Regions from separate parts of the Paenibacillus sp. NPDC058898 genome, predicted to be linked through region 2. Evidence: riboswitches for the same ligand, from Rfam matches in the RefSeq annotation. Region 2 holds a riboswitch; the other holds the start of a gene.
What was found. Region 2 has a riboswitch for S-adenosylmethionine ahead of ACOZB4_RS25390 (methionine ABC transporter ATP-binding protein). Riboswitches for the same ligand answer to the same signal wherever they lie in the genome.

Region 1 (8,030 bases), on a different contig from region 2:
TACCGGGTGTTACGCAAACGCTGCCCACGGCCATTTACGTTGCGGTAAGCAATGGCGAGAGCGGGCTGGCGTGGGCGTGGACGGCTGTCATTATTTTGTTCTCTTGGCTGTTGCTGGCCGCGTCAGGAACCGGCAGAAACAGAGAAAGAGGCGGGCGGACTTGACGGGAGCACAATGTTTACATATGCTTCGAATAGAGCTTGTTAGCAACTATATAGAGAACAAGGCATAGCACATCGTGGAGAGGATGGAAGAAGCATGAGTTTACTTGGAGCAATTGAAGCAGGAGGAACCAAGTTCGTTTGCGGCGTGGGTATGGAGGATGGAACGGTTGTGGAGCGAGTGAGCTTCCCGACAACAACCCCTGAAGAAACCATGGCAAACGTCTTTAACTTTTTTGCTGATAAGGATATAGAGGCGATCGGAGTCGGTTCTTTCGGACCGATTGATCCGGTGAAGGGCAGCCCGACTTATGGCTGCATTACTACGACACCGAAGCCTCATTGGAGCAATTACAATATTGTCAAAGCATTGGAAGAGCGTTTTAATGTTCCGATTGGATTTGATACCGATGTAAACGGAGCCGCTCTTGGAGAATATACATGGGGCGCTGCCCAGGGACTGGATAGCTGTCTTTATATCACCATCGGAACGGGAGTAGGAGCAGGCGCCGTGGTAGCTGGTGAATTGATTCACGGTTTGTCTCATCCGGAGATGGGACATATTTATGTGCGCCGCCATCCGGAAGACCGGTATGAAGGGACATGCCCTTATCATGCAGACTGTCTGGAGGGACTTGCTGCCGGACCATCTCTTGGCAAACGTTGGGGAGTTCCCGGTGTGGAATTGACGCCGGATCATCCGGCTTGGGAGATGGAAGCTTATTATCTGGCTCAAGCGCTGATGAATTATGTCCTCATTCTGTCCCCACAGCGTATCGTGATGGGTGGAGGCGTTATGAAGCAGGAGCAGCTGTTCCCGCTGATCCGCACGAAGCTTCAGGAGCTGCTGGCCGGATATGTTCAGCATCCAAGCCTTCATGATGGGATTGATCAATTTATCGTTCCGCCGATGCTCGGCGATAATGCGGGTCTCTGCGGCGCATTGGCGTTGGCCAAGCTGGCAGTAGATGAGGCCAAGAGCGTTCAAGCTTAACCCTATTTCTTATATAGAGTGAATCAAAATTAGGTTGATTTTATTACAGATTATGGTATTATGATGTCAACAGTATAACGTATGGAACGGGAAGCACCTTTCTTTGTCGCTGCGGCGGAGGAGAGGTGCTTTTTTGCGTTGTTCCATCGCTGTGCTGAATGCGTAAGCGGGAGGTATTTGAGGGATGCAAATTGTGTTCATGAATCAGATGAGCGGAGCGGATGAGTCAGGTCACATCCGTTCTGCTCAAGTATGGATCGGTGAGGAAGAGGGGGGATGGCGGCTTGGCTGGCGGAACATGGAACCGGACGGTGATGTATCCGATGATGAGTGGTATGAGGGAAATTCATGGAATGAGTTATTATGCGTGTACCGACATCAATTAGCGAAGAAGCTTGGAGAGGGCTTCCGGCCGCTAGTTGAGGGGGTATTCCATGAACCGGGAGAGACTGGAGGCAAGAATCTCGGCGCTCAGAAGCTGCAGTGCTACAGTGAGCTGTATGGCTCGGAGGAGTTGTACACGGAGCTGTGTGCTTGGCGCAGAAGAAAGGCGGCCTCCGGAAGAAAAGCACCTTATTTCATTGCCAGCAATCGAGTGCTGCGTATGATTAGCGCCTTCATCCCCCAGAATGAGGAAGAGCTGCTGCAGCTTCCGGGAATCGGGGTCAGCAAGGCTTCGGAGCATGGGGCGGAGTGGCTGGAGATCACGACGAAAATCGAACGAACCACAACCTTTCCACTGGATTGGGTTTACGAGCAGCTGCAGGAAGAGGTGTTCTTGTCCTGGCTGTATAAACAGAAGGAGCAGCGATACAAGCAAGAGCTCGACCGCTTCCGATTCCGCCGTACGATGCTGATTGGGATAGCTGAGGGAGCTTCACTGGCCCAGCTGGAAGAACGCACCTCGTTATCTCGTCGGGATTTGGTTGAGGAATTGGAGGGGCTCGAGAAGGAAGGTTATGATACGGAGCAACTGCTTGAGGTTGAATTGAATACGATGACGGCTTCAGAGCAGGCAACGGTATGGAAGGCGTTTGAAGAGCTGGGCGATACGTTTCTTAAACCCGTATTACAACGGGTATATGGAGAAGGACAAGCCCGGAATGGAGAGGCAGAAGAGATTGGCGGAACGGAGAAGCTGTATGAGCGGCTGCGCCTGATACGGATTCGCTTCCGGCGGGAGGAGTCTGGCAAAGCGAACGCAGGTTAAATCCGCACAAACGAAATCAGGACGGATTCCCTTGTGGCAAGGAGATCCGTCCTGATTCTGTCTGTGGTTCTGTGGTGTTTCATATCCAGTCTTTTTTACGGAACAGGTAAAACATAAGAGCACCGGCAAAAACCATGATGCCGAGAACCACATAGTAGGAATATTTCCAGTCGAGTTCAGGCATATTTGTAAAGTTCATGCCGTAGATGCCGGTAATGAGCGTTAGCGGAATGAAGATGGTTGTAATAGCTGTAAACACACGCATAATTTCATTGGCCCGATTGGCGATACTGGATTGGTAAGCCTCTCGAAGGTTCCCCATGAGATCTCGATAAGTCTCGAATGTTTCGGAAATTTTCACGGCATTTTCATAGATGTCGCTGAAATATTTTTGCAGCTGGTCATCGATCAGCCGTAGGTCTTTTTTGTTCAGCGTATTGATAACTTCCTTCTGCGGTCCAAGTACCTTCTTAAGCCATAGGATTTCACTGCGCAGACCAATAATTTCGCTTAAGTGTGATTTTTTGGTATGCATGAGGATGTCTTCCTCCAGCTTTTCAATCCGCGCTTCAATTCGGTCCCCAACGGAGAAATAGTTGTCCGTGACGAGGTCGATCAAGAGATAGAGGAAGCGGTCAGGCGTGCTCACTTCATCCTCCCAGAGAAGCGGTTTAACGCTGCGAAGCTCGTGGATTTTTTGCTTGGTCATCGTAATAATAAAATGCCTGCCCAAGAAAACGTTCAATGCCCGAAGGAAAATTTCTTCGTCGTCAAACCGGATGCTGTTAACAACGATAAAATAGTGGTTCTCATATATTTCAATTTTTGGACGCTGCTCTTCTTCGCTGAGGCAATCCTCAACCGCAAGATCATGCAGGGAGAAGAGAGGTTGCAGTTCGGCTAAATCATCCTCGTCCGCATCCAGCCAGTAGAAGCCGCTGGCCGGAGGTGTCAGCGTCATTTCGATGTCATCAACAGGGGTAAATACGCCCGAATCGACCAACCGGATTTTCATCTGATATCACTCCTTTGTCAAATACAAGCTGCTTGGTTAAGCAGTAAAGGCACAGGATATCAGCCCACCGGTGTAGGGGCATGTCAAGGAAGGTTAGAATACGATAAAAGCGCATGAAAAATAACGCCGCCCTCTGCCGGTAGACTGATCTTAATCCTATGCGGTTGTGCGTCTTGATCTAGTTTCTGGCTCGGGTCACCGTCCATCTTCCATGTCACCTCTTTCATACTCGGTTTTCAACAGCACTTGTCTAGTATAACGCCGGGTGTAGGACCTTTCAAGTTGAAATCCGGCGCAGCCAAGGACCATGGTACAGGGTATGGAAACCTTCGGTGAAGTGTGACAAACGTTATGAAAAGGTTCTTGACGAAAAATTGGGAATGATTTAAAGTAAGTATCAATTACGAACAATTTAAGACAACTGAATAAAGCGAAATCTTATCAAGAGCAGGTGGAGGGACTAGCCCTATGAAACCCGGCAACCGGCGACAACATCGCACGGTGCTAATTCTTGCAGGAGATACGACGCTTCTTAGAAGCCGTTGTATAGTCTGACAGATGAGAGAGGCGCATTGTGATACGTATATGATGACCTTTCTCTACTTTGAGAAAGGTTTTCTTGCGTTTATACAGTCTAACGCTCTTTCTCACAGCTTTTTATGGATGTATCATTTCATATTTCGAAGGAGTGAGCCACGATGCCGATTAAAATTCCGGATGCCTTGCCGGCAAAGGAAGTTCTGGCTGGAGAAAACATTTTTGTCATGGATGAGAGTCACGCATTTCATCAGGATATCCGTCCATTGCGGATTGCTATTCTGAACTTGATGCCAACCAAGGAAACGACGGAGACCCAATTATTGCGATTGATCGGTAACTCCCCGCTCCAGGTGGATGTTGTCCTTCTTCATCCGAGTTCCCACGTTTCGAAGAATACGTCGGCTGAGCATCTGAAATCATTTTACAAAACCTTTGAAGAAGTGAAGAACCGTCGTTTTGACGGCATGATCATTACAGGAGCTCCAGTCGAGCAGTTGGAATTTGAAGAAGTGAATTACTGGAATGAGCTTACTGAAATTTTTGAATGGACCAAGACGCATGTGACCTCCACGCTCCATATTTGCTGGGCCTCGCAAGCCGGGCTTTATTATCATTACGGCGTGCCGAAATACAGCCTCGAAGAAAAATGCTTTGGCGTATTTCCACATACGATCAATGAAGCGTGTACCAAGCTGCTCCGCGGCTTTGACGAAATGTTCTTTGTTCCGCACTCCCGTCATACGGAGGTTCGGCGCGAAGACATTACAGGCATCGACGATCTGGTCATCCTGTCCGAGTCCGAGGAAGCAGGAATTTATTTAGTTTCAAGCCGGGATGGCAAGCAGATATTTGCTACAGGACATTCCGAGTATGATGCGGACTCTCTGAAATGGGAGTATGACCGGGACGCTGCCAAAGGAATGGATATCGCGCTGCCGCGCAACTATTACCCGAATGATGATCCAACAAGGACGCCTCCGTCCATATGGCGAGCGCATGCAAACTTATTATTTACTAATTGGCTCAATTACTATGTATATCAGGAAACGCCATACGATATTGGTCCGCAAATATAGAAGTATACGGGAGGAGAGTTTGTGATGGAGAAGAAACCTTTGAATATAGAGAGCCGGCTGGCACAGATCGGGTCGGTGCAAGAACCGGTAACCGGAGCCGTGAATTTTCCGATTTATCAGGCTACGGCATACCGCCATCCCAAATTAGGCCAGAGCACAGGGTTTGATTACACCCGTACGAAAAATCCCACCCGTTCGGTACTGGAGGACGCCTGCGCCGAGCTGGAATCCGGTGATGCCGGCTTTGCCTGCAGCTCGGGCATGGCTGCCCTTCAGACGATTTTTGCTTTGTTCGGTCAAGGGGATCATCTGATTGTATCGCTGGATCTGTATGGAGGGACGTACAGGCTGCTGGAGCGGATTATGTCTAAGTTCGGCGTAACGGCTACGTACGTGGATACGAATGACCTGGATGCGCTGGAAGGGGCAAGAAGGCCCAACACGAAGGCTGTATTTATCGAAACGCCGACCAATCCGCTTATGATGATTACGGATATCGAAGCCGTCTGTACGTGGGCAAGGCGCCATCAACTGATCAGCATCGTGGATAATACGCTTTTGACTCCGTATTTCCAAAGACCTATCGAGCTTGGGGCGGATATTGTCATACATAGCGCCACCAAGTATTTGGGAGGACATAACGATGTGCTGGCGGGTATCATCGTAACGAAGGGCAAGGAACTATCGGAAGAGATGGCTTTCCTTCATAATTCCATCGGCGCGGTGTTAAGCCCGACCGATTCCTATCAGCTGATGAGAGGAATGAAGACGCTTGCCCTGCGCATGGATCGGCACGAAGCGAATGCAACCGCAGTGGCAACATTTTTGACAACTCACCCAGCGATTGGCGAGGTGTATTATCCTGCCCTGCCGGATCATCCGGGACATGACATCCAGAATCGCCAATCCAGCGGCAACACCGGCATCTTCTCCTTCAAGGTGAAAGACGCCCGCTATGTGGAGCCCGTGCTGCGGCACATTAAACTGATTGCGTTCGCAGAAAGCCTGGGGGGCGTCGAATCTCTGATGACCTACCCTGCCGTACAGACCCATGCGGACATCCCGCTTGAGATTCGGGAAGCGATCGGTGTGGATGACCGCTTGCTCCGGTTCTCGGTCGGCATCGAGCATGCGGATGATCTGATCGCGGATTTGGATGCTGCACTGAGCGCAGCCATAGCCGAAGTGGAAGGGAGCACGGGAGAATGAGCATCGATAAAGGTCCATCAGGCTTGGAAACGCAAACCAAGCAGTTATCAGCAAAACGGGGACATGAAGAAGATGAACTCCGTTTCGAGACGAAACTATTGCATTTCGGCGGGGAAATCGACCGGGCAACCGGCGCTTCCAGCGTTCCGATCTATCAAGCCTCGACATTTCATCATGAGGACATCTTTAACCCGCCGCTGCACGATTACAGTCGTTCCGGCAATCCGACGAGGCAGGCGCTGGAAGAATATATCGCCCTCTTGGAGGGAGGCGTACGCGGTTTCGCTTATGCTTCCGGTATGGCGGCGATCTCCAGCTCGTTCATGCTGCTCTCCGCGGGCGATCATATGATCGTGACGGAGGATGTGTACGGCGGAACCTACCGCCTGCTAACCAGCATTTTAAGTCGTATGGGCATCGAGAGCACCTTCGTAGATATGACCGATCTGGATCAGGTGAAGGCTGCCCTCAAACCGAATACGAAAGCTGTCTATATGGAGACCCCTTCGAACCCGACTCTGAAAATTACCGACATTGGTGCCGTGACGGATTGGGCGAAGGAGCATGGACTGCTTACCCTGCTGGATAATACGTTCATGACGCCGTTTTACCAGCGCCCGATTGAATTCGGCGTGGATATCGTTATTCACAGCGCGACCAAATTCCTTGGCGGACACAGCGATGTGCTGGCAGGTCTCGCGGTAGCCAGAACCCAGGAGCTTGGAGACCAATTGAAACAGCTGCAAAATGGTTTGGGCACGGTGCTTGGGGTCCAGGATTCCTGGCTCCTTATGCGCGGCATGAAGACGCTCAGCACACGTATGGCCCACTCCGAGCAAAGTGCAGCCAAGCTGGCAGCCTGGCTGCAAGGAAGAAGCGATATTGAGCAAGTGTACTACCCTGGTCTCTTGAATCATCCGGGACGTGAGGTCCATGAGAAGCAATCAAGCGGTTATGGCGCGGTCATCTCCTTTGACGTCGGCTCAGGCGAGCGTGCCAAGCAGGTGCTGAACCATGTGAAGCTGCCGCTGGTAGCGGTCAGCCTGGGAGCTGTGGAGAGCATCTTGTCTTACCCGACGATGATGTCCCATGCAGCTATGGGCGAGAAGGTTCGGCATGAACGCGGAATTACGGATGGTTTGCTCCGTTTCTCGGTCGGACTCGAGGATGTGGACGATCTGATTGCTGATCTGGATCGGGCTTTTGCTGCAGGTTACTAAAGATTAACATGAAGTTAGGGACGTCATTTGAAGATTTGCTAAATCATAGAATTCGGCATCCTGTCACGGACGGGATGTCGTTTTTAATGCCGGATTGTGGTAGGATGAGATAGAAAAAGTTTTACTGGTGTTTGTTATTTTGCTCTAAGTAGGGAGGCTGCAAGAATGAGTGCGGTAAACCGTATATTGGATAAAGCTTTACGCGGTGAGCGTTTAAACCTCGAAGATACCGTGACGCTTTTTGAAAGTGATGAGATTGAGAAAATTGGTCATGCGGCGGATGTGATGACAAAGCGTCTGCATCCGGATCCTATCACGACATTTGTTATCGGCCGGAATATCAATTACACGAACATATGTGATGTATTCTGCCGTTTCTGTGCTTTTTATCGCCGACCGGGCTCTTCTGAGGGCTACGTTCTGCCCGATGAGACGATCTTCCAGAAGATTCAGGAAACCGAGGATGTGAACGGTACTGAAATTCTGATGCAGGGCGGAGTCAATCCGGATTTGCCTTTCAATTATTATACGGATCTGCTTCGCAATATTAAGAAGCGGTTTCCTAACATTACGATGCATTCCTTCTCCCCGGCGGAAATTATGAA
Region 2 (8,030 bases):
GGATGCGGCGGGTAGAACAGGTGAAGGGGCCCGTAGACTTGGAACGTCTGCCTCGGGTAAGCAAGGGTTTCCGTAATTTAGTCTGGGGCACAACCCTGTATAGCTATATCGTCGTTTATATTGGTGCATTCGTCAGCCACACCGATTCTAGAGAAGGTTGCTCGGGCTGGCCGCTGTGTAACGGAGAAGTGATCCCGGAGCTGAGCGGTGGAGTCGGCATCGCTTTTATGCACCGGGTGGCAGCGCTTCTGCTGCTGGTCGTGGTTGCGGTGATGGGGCATTTTGCATATTGGCGCAACCGCGACAACCGGGAGATACAGATGCTGGGCATCTCGGCAACCGTGCTCTGCTTGCTGCAAGTGTTTAGCGGTGCCCTCATTATGGCGACGATGCATAACGAGGAAGTTTACGTATTCTCCGCGCTGGGACATACCTTGCTGATCTCGGCCTTATTCGGCGTACTCTGTTACTTAAGTGTCAGGGTATGGCAGCTCGGCAAGCCGGTTAAAGCCGAAATGCGGCCGGGTCATAGCATGTCTCGTGAAAAGATTGTATAAAAAAGAAGCGAAAATCATTAAACGAAAAGATCGAATTTAAGGCAACATCGTTTATGCAAAGTCCCCGAACCAGCGTTCGAGGGCTTTGTTGTATAGTGAGGAGGGAAGTGGATGATAGCCAAACCTTCCGCTCGACCTGTCCGATATAAGGAGACGCTGGAAGCAGTATTGAAAAGGTTTGATCCCGCAACGGATTAGTTTATATTTATTAAGATTGACGAAGGCGATATCCTGGGGCATATCTGAAAGTCGCCCCATTCTGTGGGTTGTCTGGCCGTTTCGGGGGCATCCTATAAGAACAATCCTCTGGTCATGAATGCACGAATGAAATCGGGATACCCGGGATGAGTTATTCCCGCGTGAGGATATCGTGAAGACGGTTAAACGCGGTGGAATCACTATTTCGATAAATAGCGGTCAAGAATGAAGATTAATTTGATGACTCGAGGGGGTAACGCCATGCTTCGTGTGTTACTTGGGGAACATCCCCGGCACAATAACGGACTGCTTGAGGAAGCCATCGAATCGATGGTCAAGACAACCCGGCTGCTGCAGAAGGAAATGGAGAAAAATCAGGATCCGACGCATGACTTTCGCAAGCTTGAGATTTGGACCCGGGGGTTGATCGTTTCCCTGGATGAGCTGGAACAGAGCTGGAATGCGGCAAGGCATTTCAGTCAATCGGTCAAATCGGGTTACATCGATGACATGTCGATTCAGGAGCAAGGGGAATATCAACGATATGTGTATTTTTACAAAAACGGCTTCATACGGGTATTCTCGATCCTTGACAAGCTGGGGACGGTGCTCAACGATTTGTACGATCTTCATACCTCCAAGGTGAAGGCGCATTTCTCTTATTTTACGGTCCTGCGGCAGTTTAAATTCCTGAAAGCCCACGGAGAGCTGGCCAAAGAGCTGGAAGCGATCAAGGAGCGTTACAAAACACCGCTGAACACACTTCGGAAACGGCGCAACGCCGAAATCCATTACATGAATTCCGAGATGCAGGATGATTTATGGCAGCGTCATCAAGGGCTGTCGGACAAGATCGAGCTGGAGGATATCGATCAGCACCTGGACGATCTTAAACAAGGTATCGATATGGTATGCCGGACCCTGGCGGCCTCTTATCAGTATACGAACGAGCTTTGGGCGAAAAATGGAGTGAGGGCTTAGGCACAAAATCGCCATGAAATTCCTTTTGACAAAAACCTGAAAAGAATCTATACTAACTATTGCATTCATTAAATGTTATTAAATCAGATCAAATTAATCGGAAAAATTTCATATCGATGTTTTCTTATCGAGAGAGGCGGAGGGACAGGCCCGATGAAGCCCGGCAACCGACTCCAGCGTGTAATTGCTTAACGCAGTGACGCTTGGAGTGACATGGTGCTAATTCCTTCAAAGCTATAGGATATCCCTTGGCTTTGACAGATGAGAAAAGGCGTTGACTTTTACGTAAAGAGGGCCCTTTTTGATTCTACAAAAAGAGGCTCTTTTCTTTTGGGTAAATAGATATGAAGCTACGGAAAAAGGAGGGTTATCGGATTGATTGAGCTCAAGCAATTGACGAAGCAGTACGGAAAAGCCGGAACCTTAACCACTGCGTTGTCCGAATTGGATTTGTCGATTGAAAAAGGAGAAATCTTCGGAGTCATCGGACACTCCGGTGCAGGTAAAAGTACATTGATCCGTTGTATCAATTTGTTGGAGCGTCCCACCTCGGGCGAGGTGTGGGTGAACGGTAAGAACTTAACGTCGCTTGGCAAGAAGCAGCTTCAGACGGAACGCCGCAAAATCGGCATGATTTTTCAGCACTTTAACTTGTTATCTTCCGCGACGGTGTACGATAACATTGCGTTTCCGCTGCGTCTGATCAAGACACCAAAGGCTGAAATGGAACGCAAGGTATCCGAACTGTTGGCTTTGGTCGGCTTGGAGGCGCATCGGGATAAATACCCGTCCCAGCTATCAGGCGGGCAGAAGCAGCGGGTCGGCATAGCCAGAGCGCTCGCAAGCGATCCCGAAGTGCTGCTGTGCGACGAGGCCACTTCGGCGCTTGACCCGCAGACGACCGATTCGATCCTGCGCCTGCTGCTGGACATTAATAAAAAGTTTCATCTGACGATCGTGCTGATTACCCATGAGATGCATGTGATTCAGAGCATATGCGACCGGGTCGCCGTCATTCATCAGGGCGGCATTGTGGAGCAAGGGCCGGTAACGGAAGTGTTCCTGAAGCCGAAGCATGAAGTGACCCAGGAATTTATCCGCCAGGAGATGGACAGCGGCGAAGCGCTGCGGCTGGCCATTCAGGGCCAGGCGAACGGACCTTCGAGGGCGGTGCAGATTACTTTCCTTGGATCGAAAACGTACGAATCGATTCTGTCCCATACCGTTCATGAGACGGGCGTGAATTTTGCAATTCTGCAGGGCACGATCTCCACGATCAAAGAAACGCCGTATGGCCAGCTCATCGTCCGTTTCGAAGGGGAAGAGCGTGCCATAGAAGATACGATCCGGAAGCTGCTGGAACAAGGATTAGACGTGGAGGTGATTCATTAATGTTCGGGCTTGATTTTACCCAGATCGACTGGAAAGAGATATGGACGGCAACATTGGATACCCTTCGGATGCTGGGGGCTTCGGCATTGTTCAGTTTCATCATCGGGCTGCCGGTTGGCGTGCTGCTCTACATGGCTGCAAGATCTACATCCGGTTTGGTGCGCTTCGGTTACACGATCCTGTCGTTCATTGTGAACATCCTGCGTTCGGTTCCGTTCATTATTCTGATCGTTGCGATGATCCCGATTACGAAGTCGCTCGTAGGTGTTTCGTACGGCGTGCTGGGAACCATTCCGCCGCTCGTGATCGGCGCTGCGCCATTCTTCGCTAGGCTCGTAGAAACGGCTTTGAATGAAGTGGATAAAGGCGTGATTGAGGCGGCTCATGCCATGGGCTCCTCGACAAGCCAAATCGTATGGAGGGTTCTCCTCCCGGAGGCACGTCCGGGCCTGCTGGCGGGGATGACCATCACGATTGTAACCCTGGTATCTTATACCGCGATGTCCGGTCAAGTCGGCGGCGGCGGTTTAGGAGATTTGGCCATCAAGTATGGGTATTACCGTTATGAGACCGAGATCATGATTCTGGCCGTCGTATTAATGATAGTGCTGGTACAGTTGCTGCAAATGGCAGGAGATCGTCTGGTCCGACATTTTACAAGAAAATAACGGGTTGACTGAGGCATCAAGGAAGACAATATAAAAAATAATATATTTTCGGAGGGAGCGTTTTTAGAATGAAAAAATGGACATTGGCATTGATCAGCTTGACATTGGTTACGGTGCTGGCTGCGTGCGGCAGCAAGCCTGCGGATAAAGCAGCTGAGCCAGGGGGAACAACAGGAGGCGGCGCTCAAGAGGCCGTAACCTTGAAAGTAGGCGCTTCGCCTTCACCACACGCCAAAATTTTGGAGCATGTTAAACCAGCGCTTGAAAAAGAGGGCGTGAACCTGGAAATCGTGGAATTCACGGATTATGTTCTGCCAAATACGCAAGTGGACTCCAAAGAAATCGACGCGAATTTCTTCCAGCACAAGCCTTACCTGGATAACGAAATCAAAGAGCGTAAATTGAATCTTGAATCCGTGATCGCGGTGCATGTGGAGCCGCTGGGTGCTTACTCCAAAACCATTAAATCTGCGGATGAGCTGAAGGATGGAGCGGTTGTGGCGATCCCGAATGATCCTTCGAATGCAGGCCGTGCATTGACCCTGCTGTCCAAGAACGGAGTCATTAAGCTGAATGATGAAACCAAGCTGGAAGCTACTGCCAAGGATATCGTGGAAAATCCGAAGAACCTGGAGTTCAAGGAAGTTGAAGCCGCCATGCTGCCGCGTATGCTGGATGAGCTGGATCTGGCTGTCATCAACACGAACTACGCGCTTGAAGCGGGACTGGACCCAACAAAGGATGCACTCTTTATCGAAGACAAAGAGAACCCTTATGCCAACCTGCTGGTAGCTCGCCCGGACAACAAGGACTCCGACGCCATTCAAAAATTGGCCAAAGCGCTGACTTCCGAGGACGTGAAGACCTTTATCGAAGAAGAGTACAAAGGTGCTGTCATTCCGGCATTCTAATTCGAGCACCAAAGGCTCGATGATGCTGTAGATTAGTTCATCGTATCCGTGAAGAGAGGGCATTATCCAAAGAGACCTATCGGTCTTTATGGATAAGCCCTTTCTTTTTTTTTTGTGGCGGCCATCTATGCCGGGTTGCAAGTTGTTAGGCTTTATCAAATCTTTTATACTGAAGGAAGGATATCCATCTGAGGAGGGAAAGCCTTGAAGGGAAAAGTGGCGCTGATTACAGGCAGTGCGACAGGTTTGGGGAAAATGACGGCGCTGTCGTTAGCTCGGCAGGGATGTCATTTGGCTATAAATTATGTAAACAGCAAGGATGAAGCGGAGGCGCTCTCCCGTGAAATCGAGGGGTTTGGCGTGAAGTCTATTGCGATTAAAGCCGATATCGCCAGCGAGCGTGAGCTGTATTCATTGGTGGATCAGACGGAGGAGCAGCTGGGAAGCGTCGATATCCTGGTGAACAACGCAGGCCCTTTCATTCGGGAGCGTCGTCTGTTCTCAGAGTACAGCCGGGACGAAATCGTCCATATGGTGAATGGCAATTTAACCGGCGTCATGCTGCTGGACCACCGCGTTCTGCCTGCCATGCGGGAGAAGAAGTGGGGACGCATCATCCACTTCGGATTCGGACATGCGGGAGAAGCCCGCGCGTGGCCTCAGCGTTCAGCCTACGCGGCTGCTAAAGTGGGCCTGGTCTCCTTTACGAAGACGCTTGCGGTGGAAGAAGCACCGTATGGAATCACCGTGAATATGATCTGTCCTGGGGACATCCGCGGAGCCAATAAAGAGAAGACCATCGATGAAGTTTCGGGCATTCAAGATGGGCTGACCCCGCGCGGACGATCGGGAAGCGGGGAGGACATCGCCCGGGTGATCGAATATTTATGCCTGGATAATTCGGATTTCATTACTGGCAATATCATGGATATATCCGGTGGGCTGGACCCGATCCGCCCGTTGATTAAGCCGGAATAACAAACATATAAATGCGATTAAAGAATGGCTTACGCTTCGCTGAAAACTTATTCATTCTTTTATCTCAAAAAAAGAGTCTTGGTTCCACGAGGGAAACCAAGACTCTTTATAGTTAAAGAAGATTTAGAATACTTGAACTACTTCTTGAATGCCTTCTACTTCTTCAACCAGGGCGCGTTCAATCCCTGCCTTCAGAGTAATGGTGGAGCTAGGGCAGCTACCGCATGCACCCATCAATTTCAGCTTAACGATGCCGTCTTCAACGTCAACCAGTTCCACGTCACCGCCGTCGCGCTGCAGGAACGGACGAAGTTTATCAAGCACCTCAGCCACTTCATCATATACAGTGGTTTGCGTGTTTTCACTCATCTTGTTCAACTCCTTTCCTCCCTATATTATAGTACATAAACCGGCAAAATAAAATGCCAATCTTAAGGCAGGTCTAATCACAATGTCCATAATCATTGAGTTTTGCACAAGCAATTCCTATTTTGGCACGGATAAAGTTCTACAGACGCTTGAAGCCAAGTATGATTGTCAGGTCATCGAATACGGCTGCCTGACCAGCTGCGGCCAGTGCTACCTGATGCCCTTCGCTTATCTGGATGGCGAATGGGTCGAGGCTCCCACGGCTGAAGAACTGCTTGACGTTGTCATAGCGAAACTGGAAAGCTTTCAGGACAGCGAAGAGGAAAGCTGAGCCTGATTCCTGGCATATTCCTTCCATAAGGATCTACAAAGCGCCAGCATCCTGCTCAGTGCTAGTAGTGACGCTTGGATTTCCAGAGAACGCCGCTCTTCAGTATCCTTGGTACCCGGCCCAGAACCGAGGTGCTGCCCATGAGTCCAAAGCCTGCATGTTTGCCGAGGGAACCGAGGGTTCCCTTGAGCTTCAGCGGAGATACCTTTGGCGTATCATCCCGCCATAAAGCTTTCATGACATGTCCCACTTGCTCGGCTTGAGCCCCAGCGGCTTGGGCGCTTGGGACGAACGGGAGGCTGGCGCAGTCGCCGATCACGTACACTTCCGGATGGGAAGGAACCTGATACCACTCGTTCAGCATAATGCGTCCGCTGCGGTCTTTTGGCAGATCCAGATCCTGTACGACCTTTACGGGCTGAATACCCGCCGTCCATACAGCCAGGTCGGTTGCGATTGGCACATCCAGATTGTACACGGCGCCCTTCTCAACTCGGGATACGGAAACGCCGCTGTGGATATCCACATGGTGTTCCTCAAACCAGCGATGAATATAAGCAGACAAACGGTTAGGAAAAGAAGAAAGTACCCGTTGTCCTCGGTCCAAGATGGCGATATTAAGGTCAGGCCGGCTTTCACGAAGATCGGCAGCGAGCTCGATGCCGCTTAAGCCTCCGCCAATGATATGAACATGACCATAAGGTCTGAGGTTGTTCAGGTGCAAATAGGTTTCCCGGGATGCAGAGAAAGATTGCAGGCTGAACGTGAATTCTTCAGCACCCGGTACTCCATGATAACGGTCCGTACATCCCAGAGCAATGGCGAGTTGATCGTATTCCACGGGATCGTTGTTCGTCAGGTTAACAAGCCTCTTCTCTAGATCAATGGATGTGACTTCACCATATACAATTTGGAGGCGGTCATACACCGGGAATTTAACACGAACGGCGGTATCGGCTACGGTGCCTGCTGCCAGCGCGTAATATTCGGTTTTGAGTCCTTGGTATGGCATGCGGTCGATGAGCACGACCTCCACGTCCGGAGGAAGATAGCCGCTGAATAATTCTTGAATTAGGGCAAGACCACCATAGCCTCCGCCGAGAATGACGAGCTTTTTCATAAATTTCTTCCTTTCTCAAGAGATAAGAAGGTGAGCGCCGATTCGCAAGAAAAACGCCGCTGGAAGCGGCTTAGGTTACCCACGCTATATTATCTCTTTAACCTGTTTTCCGTTTTTTGGAACGTCTCTCGTTTGCTTAAATCCCTGCTGGTAAGATTTATTCGTAAACCTTGATCTCGTTGTAGAAGGTATCGCGTTCAACCGGAATCCGGCCAGCGCCTTGGATGAGCCAGACGAGCTCTTTGCGTGTCAGCCCTTCCGGTGTTAAGGCTCCTGCAGCATGGCTAATACGTTCCTTGAGGATCGTACCATGGACGTCGGAAGCTCCGAAGCTGAGAGCAACTTGAGTTAATTGCGCCCCGATATTAATGAAGTACGCTTTGATGTGATCGATATTATCGAGCATCAAACGGCTGATGGCAATGGTTTTCAAATCTTCGTAGGCCGAATTGCGGCGCATGATGCCTGCATTCTTATTCTTCGGCTGCATGGATAGGGGAATGAACACCATGAATCCGTTTGTTT

Region 1: another riboswitch for S-adenosylmethionine. It lies ahead of metA (homoserine O-acetyltransferase MetA); the one in region 2 lies ahead of ACOZB4_RS25390 (methionine ABC transporter ATP-binding protein).

The regions. Positions count from the first base shown of each region.
Region 1 is NZ_JBMOSM010000002.1:824,373-832,402, reverse strand. It holds gene modB (molybdate ABC transporter permease subunit) at 1-164, shown strand, start outside; gene ACOZB4_RS08060 (ROK family protein) at 259-1,155, shown strand; gene ACOZB4_RS08055 (HRDC domain-containing protein) at 1,340-2,365, shown strand; gene corA (magnesium/cobalt transporter CorA) at 2,445-3,380, opposite strand; SAM riboswitch class I at 3,816-3,945, shown strand; gene metA (homoserine O-acetyltransferase MetA) at 4,079-4,996, shown strand; gene ACOZB4_RS08040 (PLP-dependent transferase) at 5,021-6,205, shown strand; gene ACOZB4_RS08035 (aminotransferase class I/II-fold pyridoxal phosphate-dependent enzyme) at 6,202-7,425, shown strand; gene mqnC (cyclic dehypoxanthinyl futalosine synthase) at 7,591-8,030, shown strand, end outside.
Region 2 is NZ_JBMOSM010000011.1:161,257-169,286, reverse strand. It holds gene ACOZB4_RS25400 (COX15/CtaA family protein) at 1-557, shown strand, start outside; gene ACOZB4_RS25395 (Cthe_2314 family HEPN domain-containing protein) at 1,017-1,736, shown strand; SAM riboswitch class I at 1,858-2,004, shown strand; gene ACOZB4_RS25390 (methionine ABC transporter ATP-binding protein) at 2,112-3,128, shown strand; gene ACOZB4_RS25385 (methionine ABC transporter permease) at 3,128-3,796, shown strand; gene ACOZB4_RS25380 (MetQ/NlpA family ABC transporter substrate-binding protein) at 3,865-4,707, shown strand; gene ACOZB4_RS25375 (SDR family oxidoreductase) at 4,912-5,685, shown strand; gene ACOZB4_RS25370 (NifU family protein) at 5,809-6,054, opposite strand; gene ACOZB4_RS25365 (YuzB family protein) at 6,137-6,385, shown strand; gene ACOZB4_RS25360 (NAD(P)/FAD-dependent oxidoreductase) at 6,447-7,505, opposite strand; gene mqnE (aminofutalosine synthase MqnE) at 7,663-8,030, opposite strand, start outside.